2 regions of the Candidatus Enterococcus palustris genome follow, and region 1 is predicted to be linked to the other one. Evidence: riboswitches for the same ligand, from Rfam matches in the RefSeq annotation. Region 1 holds a riboswitch; the other holds the start of a gene.
What was found. Region 1 has a riboswitch for magnesium ahead of A5821_RS01505 (phosphatase PAP2/LCP family protein). Riboswitches for the same ligand answer to the same signal wherever they lie in the genome.

Region 2: linked by a shared signal. The riboswitch ahead of A5821_RS05130 (LCP family protein) and the one ahead of A5821_RS01505 (phosphatase PAP2/LCP family protein) in region 1 are both predicted to bind magnesium.

The regions. Positions count from the first base shown of each region.
Region 1 is NZ_CP147244.1:317,329-323,279, forward strand. It holds gene A5821_RS01495 (ABC transporter ATP-binding protein) at 1-1,770, shown strand, start outside; gene A5821_RS01500 (ABC transporter ATP-binding protein) at 1,787-3,628, shown strand; M-box (ykoK) riboswitch at 3,792-3,959, shown strand; gene A5821_RS01505 (phosphatase PAP2/LCP family protein) at 4,160-5,746, shown strand; gene A5821_RS01510 (diaminopimelate dehydrogenase) at 5,835-5,951, shown strand, end outside.
Region 2 is NZ_CP147244.1:1,081,894-1,087,844, reverse strand. It holds gene A5821_RS05135 (FtsW/RodA/SpoVE family cell cycle protein) at 1-136, opposite strand, end outside; gene A5821_RS05130 (LCP family protein) at 133-1,059, opposite strand; M-box (ykoK) riboswitch at 1,350-1,519, opposite strand; gene alsS (acetolactate synthase AlsS) at 1,938-3,602, shown strand; gene budA (acetolactate decarboxylase) at 3,616-4,329, shown strand; gene rnhC (ribonuclease HIII) at 4,373-5,302, opposite strand; gene rimP (ribosome maturation factor RimP) at 5,624-5,951, shown strand, end outside.

The DNA of each region.
Region 1 (5,951 bases):
GCTGATTCAATCAAAACAACGACAGATGCTATGCCTGCAAAAGTCGAAGCCGCTCGTAAAGAGACTAAAAACAGCTTAGGCGATTTAGGGGCAGATTCAATGAAAACAGTAGGGATTCAATTGACCCTTGCTGAATATAAAGCACTAGATATGAATACGCAACAAATTCAAACAGATTATATGGTCAAAACAGGAACTAAAATGGTTCTCTTAACCCTTGTTTCTGCAGTGGCTGCAATCATTGTTGGGTTGATCGCCTCATTAGTAGCAGCTTCTGTTGGGCGAAACTTGCGTGTCGGTCAATATGAACGAACATTGCAATTTTCAAATACTGAAATGGAGAAATTCTCTCCAGCTTCATTGATTACACGTAATACCAATGATATCCAACAAATGCAAATGGGGATCGTAATGATCATGCGTATCGTGTTATATGCACCAATCTTAGGTATTGGCGGGATCTATAATGTTTATCAAACAGGAACAGGTATGGGCTGGATTGTCGGTGTAGCTGTCGCAGCAGTTCTAGTGTTAGTTCTAAGCTTACTCGTAACAACAATGCCTAAATTTAAAGCATTACAAAACTTAGTGGATAGAGTCAACTTGGTTTCTCGTGAAATCATCACTGGATTACCTGTTATTCGTGCATTTTCACGTGAAAAATTCGAAGAAGAGCGTTTTGATGTTGCGAATACGAATTTAATGAAAACTCAATTATTCGTTAACCGTGCAATGTCTATTATGATGCCAGTCATGATGTTATTGATGAATGGTATTTCAGTTTTGATCGTTTGGGTCGGCGGACATAATATGAATAACGGTCAATTACAAGTTGGGGATATGATGGCCTTTATTACGTATACGATGCAAATCGTTATGGCCTTTATGATGTTGTCAATGGTTTCAATTATCTTACCTCGTGCTAATGTTGCTGCTGGTCGTGTGGAAGAAGTTCTCGAAACAGAACCAACGATCAAAGATCCAGAACAACCTAAAGATGACCATGACTTCAAAGGTGAAGTGAAATTTGAAGCGGTAGAATTCCGTTACGGCGATGCGGATGAAGATGTCTTACATCATATCAACTTTACGGCAAAACCAGGTCAAACAACAGCGTTGATTGGTTCAACAGGTTCAGGTAAATCAACGATCGTTAACTTGATCCCACGTTTGTTTGATGTAACAGGTGGACGAATTACGATCGATGGCATCGATATTCGTGAGATGAGTTTGCATAAATTACATGAAATCATTGGATTTGTGCCGCAAAAAGGGATCTTATTCTCAGGTGATATTGCCTCAAATATCAAATTTGGGGATGCAAATATCTCGGATGAACAAATGCGAAAAGCAGCTGAAATTGCTCAAGCTGAAGAATTCATCGATTCAAATGAAAAAGGCTACGATCGGGAAATTTCTCAAGGTGGAACGAACGTTTCTGGTGGACAAAAACAACGATTATCCATCGCTCGTGCCTTAGCGAAAAATCCTAAAATCTTGATCTTTGATGACTCATTCTCAGCACTGGATAATAAAACAGATGTGGCGTTGAGAAAAGCCTTATCTGAAAATATCAAAGGTGCGACGCAAATCATCGTTGCTCAAAAAATCTCTACGATTCTTCACGCAGATAATATTATCGTATTGAACGAAGGTCGTGTTGTAGATCATGGAACACATGATGAATTAATGAAATCATCCACTGTCTATCAAGAAATTGCTCAATCACAATTGAGTAATGCTGAATTAGGCATAGAAGAAGCAGAGTAGGGAGGAGCGAAGAATAATGGCAGAACAAACACAAAATCGCCCTCGTGGCGGACGCGGACCTGGGCATGGCGCTCCAGTGGAAAAAGCCAAAGATTTTAAAGGAACACTAAAAAAATTAATCTCCTATATTGGTGCTTATAAAATACCCGTTTTCTTTGTAATGATCTTTGCAATTGCTTCAACCGTATTTAATATTTGGGGTCCAAAAATTTTATCCCAAGCAATCACAGAATTGTTTAATGGTTTAATCAAAAAATATCAAGGAACTGGCGGAATCGATTTTAATAAAATTGGTGGAATCTTACTCTTTATGTTAGGGCTCTACTTAGTGGCATCCGCTTTTGGGATCATTCAAGGTTGGATCATGTCAACGATTTCGCAAAAAATCACATATCGCATGCGTAAAGAAATTTCAGAAAAAATCAATCGTATGCCAATGAATTATTTTGAGAGTCGTACAACGGGTGAAGTCTTATCTCGTATCACCAATGATGTGGATACTCTAGGTCAATCACTAAACCAATCGATCACACAGCTGATTACATCAGTATTCACTATCATTGGTGTTATTGTCATGATGCTATCGATTTCTGTGCAAATGACAGGTATTGCGATTTTGATCGTCCCAATTTCAATGATCTTAATTTTGATCGTTGTGAAAAATTCGCAAAAATACTTTAAAACACAACAAGAATATCTTGGCGTGATCAATGGTAAAGTAGAAGAAACCATCGGTGGTTATAACATCGTACGTCTATTCAACGATGAAGAAAATTCACTTACAGAATTTAAAAAACAAAATGATGTCTTATTCAAATCAGCTTGGAAATCCCAATTTCTTTCAGGTTTGATGCAACCGATCATGAACTTTGTTGGAAATTTAGGGTACGTTGCAGTAGCGATTTTTGGTGGAATATTAGCTTATAATGGCACGATCACGGTCGGAGATATCCAAGCGTTTATCCAATATGTTCGTAACTTAACACAACCTATTGCCCAATTGGCTCAAGTATCAAACTTACTCCAATCAATGGCAGCAGCAGCTGAACGTGTTTTTGAATTTCTTGAAGAAGATGAAGAAGCACAAACAGTACCAAATCCAGTTAAAATCGACAAAGCCAAAGGGATGGTCGATTTTGAACATGTTCGTTTCGGGTATACACCAGACAAAATCATTATCAATGATTTCAGTTCACATGTTGATCCCGGCCAAACAGTGGCAATCGTTGGACCAACTGGTGCAGGTAAAACAACTATGGTTAAATTATTGATGCGTTTTTACGATGTAACATCTGGCGCAATCAAAATCGATGGTCATAATATCAAAGACTTTAATCGTGCAGATTTACGTAAAAATATTGGGATGGTTTTACAAGACACTTGGTTATTTAAAGGAACCATCATGGAAAACTTACGCTATGGTCGTTTAGATGCAACGGATGAAGAAGTCTATGAAGCCGCGAAAGCCGCTCACGTTCATCACTTTATCCAAACGTTGCCTGGTGGTTACAATATGGAATTAAATGAAGAGTCTTCCAACATTTCCCAAGGTCAAAAACAACTTTTAACAATTGCCCGCGCAATCTTAGCTGATAAACCGATTTTGATCCTTGATGAAGCAACATCATCTGTTGATACCAGAACAGAAGGCTTGATTCAAGGTGCTATGAATAATTTAATGGCTGGTCGTACGTCATTTGTTATTGCGCACCGTTTATCAACGATCAAAGATGCGGATAAGATTTTGTATATGCAAGATGGCGATATTAAAGAACAAGGAACACATGAAGAATTACTTGCTCAAGGCGGTTATTATGCGTCACTTTATAACTCACAATTTGAAGAGTTAGATGAGTAAAATAGAGTATAGCAGAAGCAATCATCAATCCTATTTTGATGATTGCTTCTGCTTGTTTATTGATGCTATCTTTTTCAGATTTTAAATTAAGAAAAACTAAAGAGTCATAAAATAACTTGAAAAAATTTTTTTCCAGCGTTACTATTTAACAAAATAAATAGATAAATAACCTTGTTAGGTGAGGCTCCTATACAAACACAGGCTATTGCGCAGAAACGTCGAAAGACGCCAATGTGTAAAACAGGAATTGTCGAATTAAGGCTTTTCATAAAATAGCTAAGAATTTTTCTTTACGTTGTATAGTGCTAAAACTCAGACGATGAGATTGATTGAAAGTCAAACGTCTTAGGGAAAGCATGTTTGGCTTTTTTCTTTTGGTAAATAAGAGTCAACTGTATGCCTTTAGATGATTCACTACTGTCAATTAAGAATCAAAATTTTTTTAGTTGTATGATATTCCTGTGAAAAGTACTTGGAAATAATCTTTAACTTGGTTGTTTTACTGAATATATGAATGAAGGGATTTATCACATGTATACGTTGAAAGAAAAGAAATTTACTCCAGCAGTTTTAAGTGTCGTATTTTTTTCATTGCTAACCTTTTTAGTTGTAAAACAAGAATCATGGTTTGTTCAGTTAGATTCAGCGATTTATCACTTTAATTGGAAACCGAGTCAATTACTGACCAGTATTGTGGATTTAGTTGCCAAAAGTGCTACGATCATGCCGATTTTTGTTGTTAGCTTGATAGTCTCATTTATACTTTGGCGAAATAAACATAAGTTATTGGCAGTTTGGCTAAGTAGTAATGTCTTAGTAGTCAGCGCTTTTGGATTTGTCTTAAAGCAGCTTGTGGCGCGGCAGAGACCAAATGTAGAACAGTTGGCTGAACGAACTTCCTATAGTTTTCCAAGTGGGCATTCGCTCTTAGCCATGTGCTTAGCTTGTTCGATGATCATGATTTTACAAACCGTTTATTCAAAGGAAATGAAGCATTACAAGTTTTTTAAAAACACTTTGATCGTGTATGTTCTTTTGATTGGATTGAGCCGGATTTATTTACGAGTTCATTATCCGAGTGATGTGCTTGCAGGTTTTCTTTTAAGCTATACTTGGGTCAAGTTCTCTTTTGTTTTCTTGCAAAGAGTGTACCTTAATAGAGAATTTTCTACTCCTATTGCTAAAAAAAAGTTCATTCAAAGAACTATTTTAGGTACGCTAACAGTGCTTTTACTAGTCGTTGCTGGAGCTTCAGCTTATGGTGCTGCGGTGTTTCAAAAAGTCCAAAAAACTGCCGATAAAATGTATCAGCCACTAAATCGAAAAAATAAAGCCGCAGAGTTAGGAAATAGTGAACCTGCGAGTTTCTTACTGTTAGGTATCGCAAATGATTCTAAACGCAAAACAGATTTTCGAGCAAATACGATTATGGTGGTCACCGTCAATAATCAATTGAAGAAAACTACGATCACAAGTATTCCCAGAGATGCTTATGTCGAAATCATTGGGAAAGATGGCGTCTATGACAAAATCAATCATGCTCATTCCTTTGGTGGAGACGAGATGATGATCGATACGGTTGAACATTATTTAGATATCCCAATCAATCATTATTTTGTGATCAATATGGATGGTTTAGCAGCTTTAAGTGACGCAGTTGGCGGTGTCACCGTCAATAATGATTTTGAGTTTGATGCAGAAGGAATTCATTATCCAAAAGGGGAACAGCATTTAGGCGGCTGGGAAACATTACAGTATGCGAGAATGCGCTATGAAGATCCTTTAGGCGATTACGGCAGACAAAAGAGGCAGCGAGAGGTAACGATTCAGCTTACCAAAGAATTAACTTCGATGAAAAGTGTTTTTCGTTATCAAGAATTACTCGACGTAATAGGAGAAAATGGTCAAACCGATATGACCCTGGATCAAATGACTCTTTTAATGAAAAATTATCAAAAAGCCCTAGAAAACATTGAAAGTTATCAAATGCAAGGGGAAGGATTTACAGGTGATGGCTATACTGGGGAAGAAGGGATTTCTTATCAGAGTATTTCAGATGAGGAAAAGCAAAAAATCACCACGGAATTAAAGAAACAATTGAATATAATGGAACAGTAAAAGAAGAAACTCATTTTTTCAACTTCCAATTGTCAGATGTCTTTTTCTTTTGGTATAATCTGATTTATAGAAGTGGAGGAATGTTAGTATGATAAAAGTAGCAATCATTGGATATGGAAACCTTGGACGCGGGGTTGAACGTTCGATCAAACAAAACAAAGATATGGAATTAGTCGGTGTCTTTACAAGAAGAGCTCCTGAAACG
Region 2 (5,951 bases), 760 kb from region 1:
CAAGATCACTATCTAATAGTTGATAAGAACTTGAACTATAGACCATTAGAATGCCAATGACGCATAAGATAAAATAAGGGATCAGAATATAAAAGTCTAAATAATGCATCTTTGAGAATCTTTTCATTTGTTTCATTTTGCAGCTCCATCACTCAAGAAGCTATGAATGGCTTCTTGGTTTTGTTTCTCGTCTATTTCTAATACACTGCCTGCATCAGTGTAATCGTTAAATGACCAGCTCCCTTTAACTGGTACAGATAATGTTTCAAGACTTTTTACGTTCCCTGTTAGAAAATCTTTTGCCAAGTCTACTAGAAGGTCAGTAGGAATATTTGTATCTAAGTAACCGACAGCTTCACCAGCAATTTTTGGAAGTTGTAAGAAGGAAACGGCATCTTTAGATTGTTTTGCCAGGGCGTCCATGACCTGTTGTTGTCTTCTTACACGACCAAAGTCACCTTCTTCGTCCATTCTAAAACGAGCATACTGTAACAATGTATTGCCATCCATAGTTTGTTTGCCTTTTTTGATGTCGACATTGTCTAAATTGATATCTTTTTCCGCATCAATCTCAATCCCTTTTGGATAAAGCTCATTGATCAATCGAATAAAATTATTAAAATCAGCTGAAATATAATAATTGATTGGTAATCCAAAAGAGTCATTGAGGACTTTTCTAGTTAATTCTGCTCCACCATATGCATAAGCTGCATTGATTTTTTCTAATCCATGACCAGGTATTGATACATAAGAATCTCTCATGATTGAGACTAATTTGGGTTGTTTAGTTTCACTATTATAGTGGGCGACCATCAAAGTATCTGCGCGTCCGCCATCTTCATCATCTTCACGACCATCATCACCAATTAACATAATTGTGATTTCTTTCATATTTGTCTGTTGATCACCAGAAAAATTAGTATTTTTGCTCTTGTTCACTTGAGATTGAGCTATTTTTTTCCCGTTATGAAAATTGATTGCCGTGTAACTCCCGATTCCTGTAAAAATCAAGAGAACAAAAAGAATCATACAAATTAAAAATTTCATTCCTGTTTTCATTTTTTATTCCTCGCTAATCATTTTAATTGATCATCAAATAAAGTTTGGCTTTAGGAATTGATTTAGATGGGGGATAAAAAGTCTATTTACTAAAAATAATGAATCACAGTAAATTCGAAATAAAAGAAGAATCTCTATACCATATCATTATGAAGAGACATTTTCTTCTTCGATTTGTAGATCCACCTCCAAAAAATTAAGAATTCTGTCAACATTATTTATCAAAACAAAAAACCTCCGCTTAGAATAACTCAGCGAAGGGGGATTGATTTCAGCACAAATAGGGCTTTTCATCATTCTCATCGTTGAGTTTTAGCACTATGAAACGTAAAAAGCAGAGCTTTTAGCTACTTTGTGAAAAGCCTTAATTCGACAATTCCTGTCCTACCCATTACTGTCTTTCGACATTTTTGAGCAGTAGCCTGTGTTTCCATAGGAGCCTCACCTAACAAGTTATTCAGATCGCTCTAAATATAGTGAATATCACTAGTAAAGTCAACTAGATAAGTATTAAGTTTTTCATAATAAGTCTAGTCCTGGATAGAGTAACGATTTTTGATCGATCGTTGAACTAGTAGGGAAACAAGCGTTGGAAAACTCGTCGATTTATACGTTTAGCCTAAATATTTTCTTTATTTTTTCTTAAACTTATATTGATATGGAGAATAAGTAAACAAGGAATATAAAAAATTGATTACAGTTTTATTTTAGCAAACAAATCATTAAACAAATAAAAGATCGCATGCTATAATAACGAAGTGATACAGGTTGATTAACTGTACTATTGTGATGGACGATTTTGTATTTTTTTTAATATTCACCCTTTTGTATAAGTGGTTTTGAAATTATGTAACATTATTTGAAAGGTAGTGTAACAGATGGTGGAAAAAAGTAGAAATGGTGCTGAAGTGATTGTAGAAAGTTTAAAAAATCATCATGTCGATTATGTATTTGGGATTCCAGGAGCAAAAATTGACGGTTTGTTTGATGCTTTAGTCGATGATGGACCTGAATTGATAGTAACGCGTCATGAGCAAAATGCTGCCTTTATGGCGGCAGCTGTGGGACGATTGACTGGAAATCCAGGAGTAGTAGTTGCGACAAGCGGTCCAGGTGCAAGTAATTTAGCAACTGGATTAGTTACGGCTACGGCAGAAGGTGATCCGGTATTGGCAATAGGCGGTCAAGTGAAACGTAGAGATTTACTAAAATTAACGCATCAAAGTATGAATAATGCTGCTTTATTTGAACCGATCACTAAGTACAGTGCGGAAATTCAAGATCCAGAGACTATTTCGGAAGTTCTAGCAAATGCTTACCGATTGGCAAAGTCTTCGAAAAAAGGAGCTAGTTTTATCAGTATTCCTCAAGATGTTGTCGATGGCGCAGTAAAATCCGTAGGCATCAAACCTTTGAGTGATCCAAAAATTGGTTCAGCTTCATCAGAGGATATTCAATATCTTTCAAAATTAATTCAAGCAGCAGAGTTGCCTGTATTGCTTATTGGGATGAGAGCCTCTACAGATAAAGAAGCTAAAGCGATCCGTGCAATCGTTGAGAAGACCAAAATCCCAGTTGTTGAAACGTTTCAAGCAGCGGGCGTGATTTCTAGAGAATTAGAGGACCATTTCTTTGGACGAATCGGATTATTCCGTAACCAACCAGGTGACATGTTGTTAAAACGTAGTGACTTAGTCATTGCTGTGGGATATGATCCAATTGAGTATGAGGCTAGAAATTGGAATGCTGAAGGAGAGGCAAAAATCATCGTGATCGATGATACTCCAGCTGAAATCGACCAATACTTCCAGCCCGAACGAGAGTTGATTGGGGATATTGCAGAAACATTAACAGTGCTTTTGCCTAGTATTGAAGCTAAAATAGTATCAGAGAAAGCGATCGATTATTTAAATACATTACATGAACGATTAGTGGAACGGGATGATGTGAAAGAACGAGTAGACAATGGTTTGCTGCACCCTTTGGAGGTCATTGAAACACTGCAAAGTATTGTCACTGATGAAATGACGGTCACTGTTGACGTGGGCAGCCACTATATTTGGATGGCGCGTCATTTTAGAAGTTATCAACCACGACATTTACTTTTTAGCAATGGTATGCAAACACTAGGGGTGGCGCTGCCTTGGGCTGTTTCAGCGGCACTGGTTCGTCCAAATACACAAATAGTATCAGTTTCTGGTGATGGTGGATTCTTGTTTTCAGCTCAAGATCTTGAAACAGCTGTGCGTAAAAAGTTGAATATCATTCATTTGATTTGGAATGATGGACGTTACAACATGGTCGAATTTCAAGAACAGCTAAAATATCATAGAGTTTCTGGTGTTGATTTTGGACCGGTTGATTTTGTGAAATACGCTGAAGCATTTGGTGCAACAGGGGTAAGAGTCAAGAATGTAGAAGAGTTGAGGGCAGCTATTTTAACTGGAATCAAAACGGAAGGTCCGGTAGTTATTGATATTCCAATTGATTATCAAGACAATGAAAAACTTGGTGAAACAATTTTGCCAGATCAGTTTTATTAGAAGGGTGAGAATAATGACAAAAGAAGCAGTCTTATATCAGCACGGGACATTGGGAGCTTTAATGGCAGGCTTGATGGATGGTACTGAAACAATTGCTAATATTTTGAAAAGAGGTGATTTTGGCATTGGCACATTATCTGGTCTAGATGGCGAATTGATTATTTTAAATGGGAAAGCCTATCAAGGCAGAGAAGATGGCGCGCTGATTGTGATAGATGAGCAACAGGAAACGCCATATGCTGCCGTGACTACTTTTAAACCGGTCATTACTTTTTCGGTGAACAAGATTGTATCTAATTTTGATATCAATAGATTGGTCCGTGAGCATTTGAAGAGTGAAAATCTTTTTCATGCAATCAAAATTCATGGTCAGTTCAAAAAAGTCCATATTCGCGCGATGCCTAAGCAAGAAAAACCTTATAAACGTTTAGTTGAAGTGTCCAAAGAACAACCTGAATTTATTAAAGAAGATTTGGCAGGAACTGTTGTGGGCTTTTTTACACCTGAATTATTTCAAGGTGTTGCAGCGGCAGATTTTCATTTACATTTTATTGATGATGAGCAGACTTTTGGTGGACATTTAATGGATTTTGAGTTGGAGTCTGGGATAGTTGAAATTGAACCAATGGATTCCTTGTTGCAGCATTTTCCTAAAAATGATGAAACGTTTATTCACACAGCGATTGACTACGCTGATCTAGACAAAGAAATTCAAGAAGCAGAATAGCAAAACGCCTAAGACAGTATCTCAATTTGTCTTAGGCGTGTTTCTATTTAGCGGCTATTTTTTTTGCTTTTTCCGTATTTGCAAAATGAAGTTTTACGTATTTACTTAATAATTCCATTCCACCTTTAGCTAAAACTTTAGCAGCAATTTTATCGGAAACAGTTCCAGCCCCAGAAGGGACCTTCATGCCTAATTCTTTAGACTCTTTATCTAATTCTTCCAAAAAGGCCGCGCGACTAATAATTGAAGCTGCAGCAACTGCTACGTGGTATTGTTCACCTTTCGTGATAAAGTACAACTTTTCACTGACCTGATTTTGCTCACTTCGTACATATTTTCTGTAGTTTGCTTCAGGTGTAAACTGATCGATTAAAATCGCTTCGGGTTTGATTGGTGCGATCTCATTTAATAGTAAATGGATTGCTTGATTATGAAGTGCGACTTTCATATGAACAGCATTGTACTTAGGTTGAATCTGATTGTATTTTTCTGGTTCAACAATTAGTAATCTATATGGAATCAATTCTTTGATGACTTTTGAAAGTTCTATGATTTGAGGATCGGTAAGTTCCTTCGAATCTCTTACACCAAGAGCTTTCAATTTTGTGACCATTGTTTTATCAACATAGGCTGCGCAAACTGTCACTGGACCGAAATAACTACCATTGCCGACTTCATCGCTGCCTAAGACAGAAAGTTGGCTGAAATTAGCTGGAAGTGTGTTCGCCTTCTTTGAAGTGGTAGAGTTTGTTCCTTTGCTCTGGGTCGGGTTTCCCCATTTAGCAGCAGCGTTTTGCGCATCAGGCCCCTGAAACATGACTTTACCAGAAGTGTAGGCCGTGATCGTTATATTGCCAACTTTCGCAACGAATTCAGAATAAGGTACGTTCCTATTCAAAAGATTTCTCTCGTAAAAGGACTTCATTTTTTTTATATTCTCTTTGGTCACTTTGATTACTTGTATTTGAGACATGGTGGTGCTCCTTTCGAATCTTCTTATCTATAGTAAAACAAAAGAATGGAAAAGTGAAGTATGATTTCTTGTGAGAATCAGTTGAGGGGAATAGCGTTGTGAGAAAGCAAATTTGAGTTTTCAGAAAAACTATGGTAGAATACATTATAAGTAATGATACTAGTTTGAGTGAGCGGATTTCTGCTCACTCTTTTTAATGGGGTAACTTAAGAGGAAAGCAAGATGAAACGTTGATTTGTCTTGCTTTTCTATGATTTAACTGCATGGAGCGTCGTTTCTAAAAACTAGTGCGTTACATAAATCTCGAAGGAGGCGAAAATTTTGAGTAGTGTTGTGGAAACTGTTACCGAGTTAGTCACACCAATCTTAGAAAAACAAAATTTTGAACTTGTAGAAGTAGAGTTTGTCAAGGAAGGAAGAGACTGGTTTCTCCGTGTCTTTATTGATAAAGAAGGCGGTATCGATATCTTAGACTGTGCATTTGTTAGTGAGCAGCTAGATGAAAAGCTTGACGCTATGGATCCCGATCCGATTCCTCAAGCTTACTTTCTGGAAGTATCCTCTCCGGGAGCAGAACGTCCGTTGAAGAAAGAAAGCGACTATGAAAAAGCAGTTGGAGAATACATTCATATTTCACTTTATCAAACGA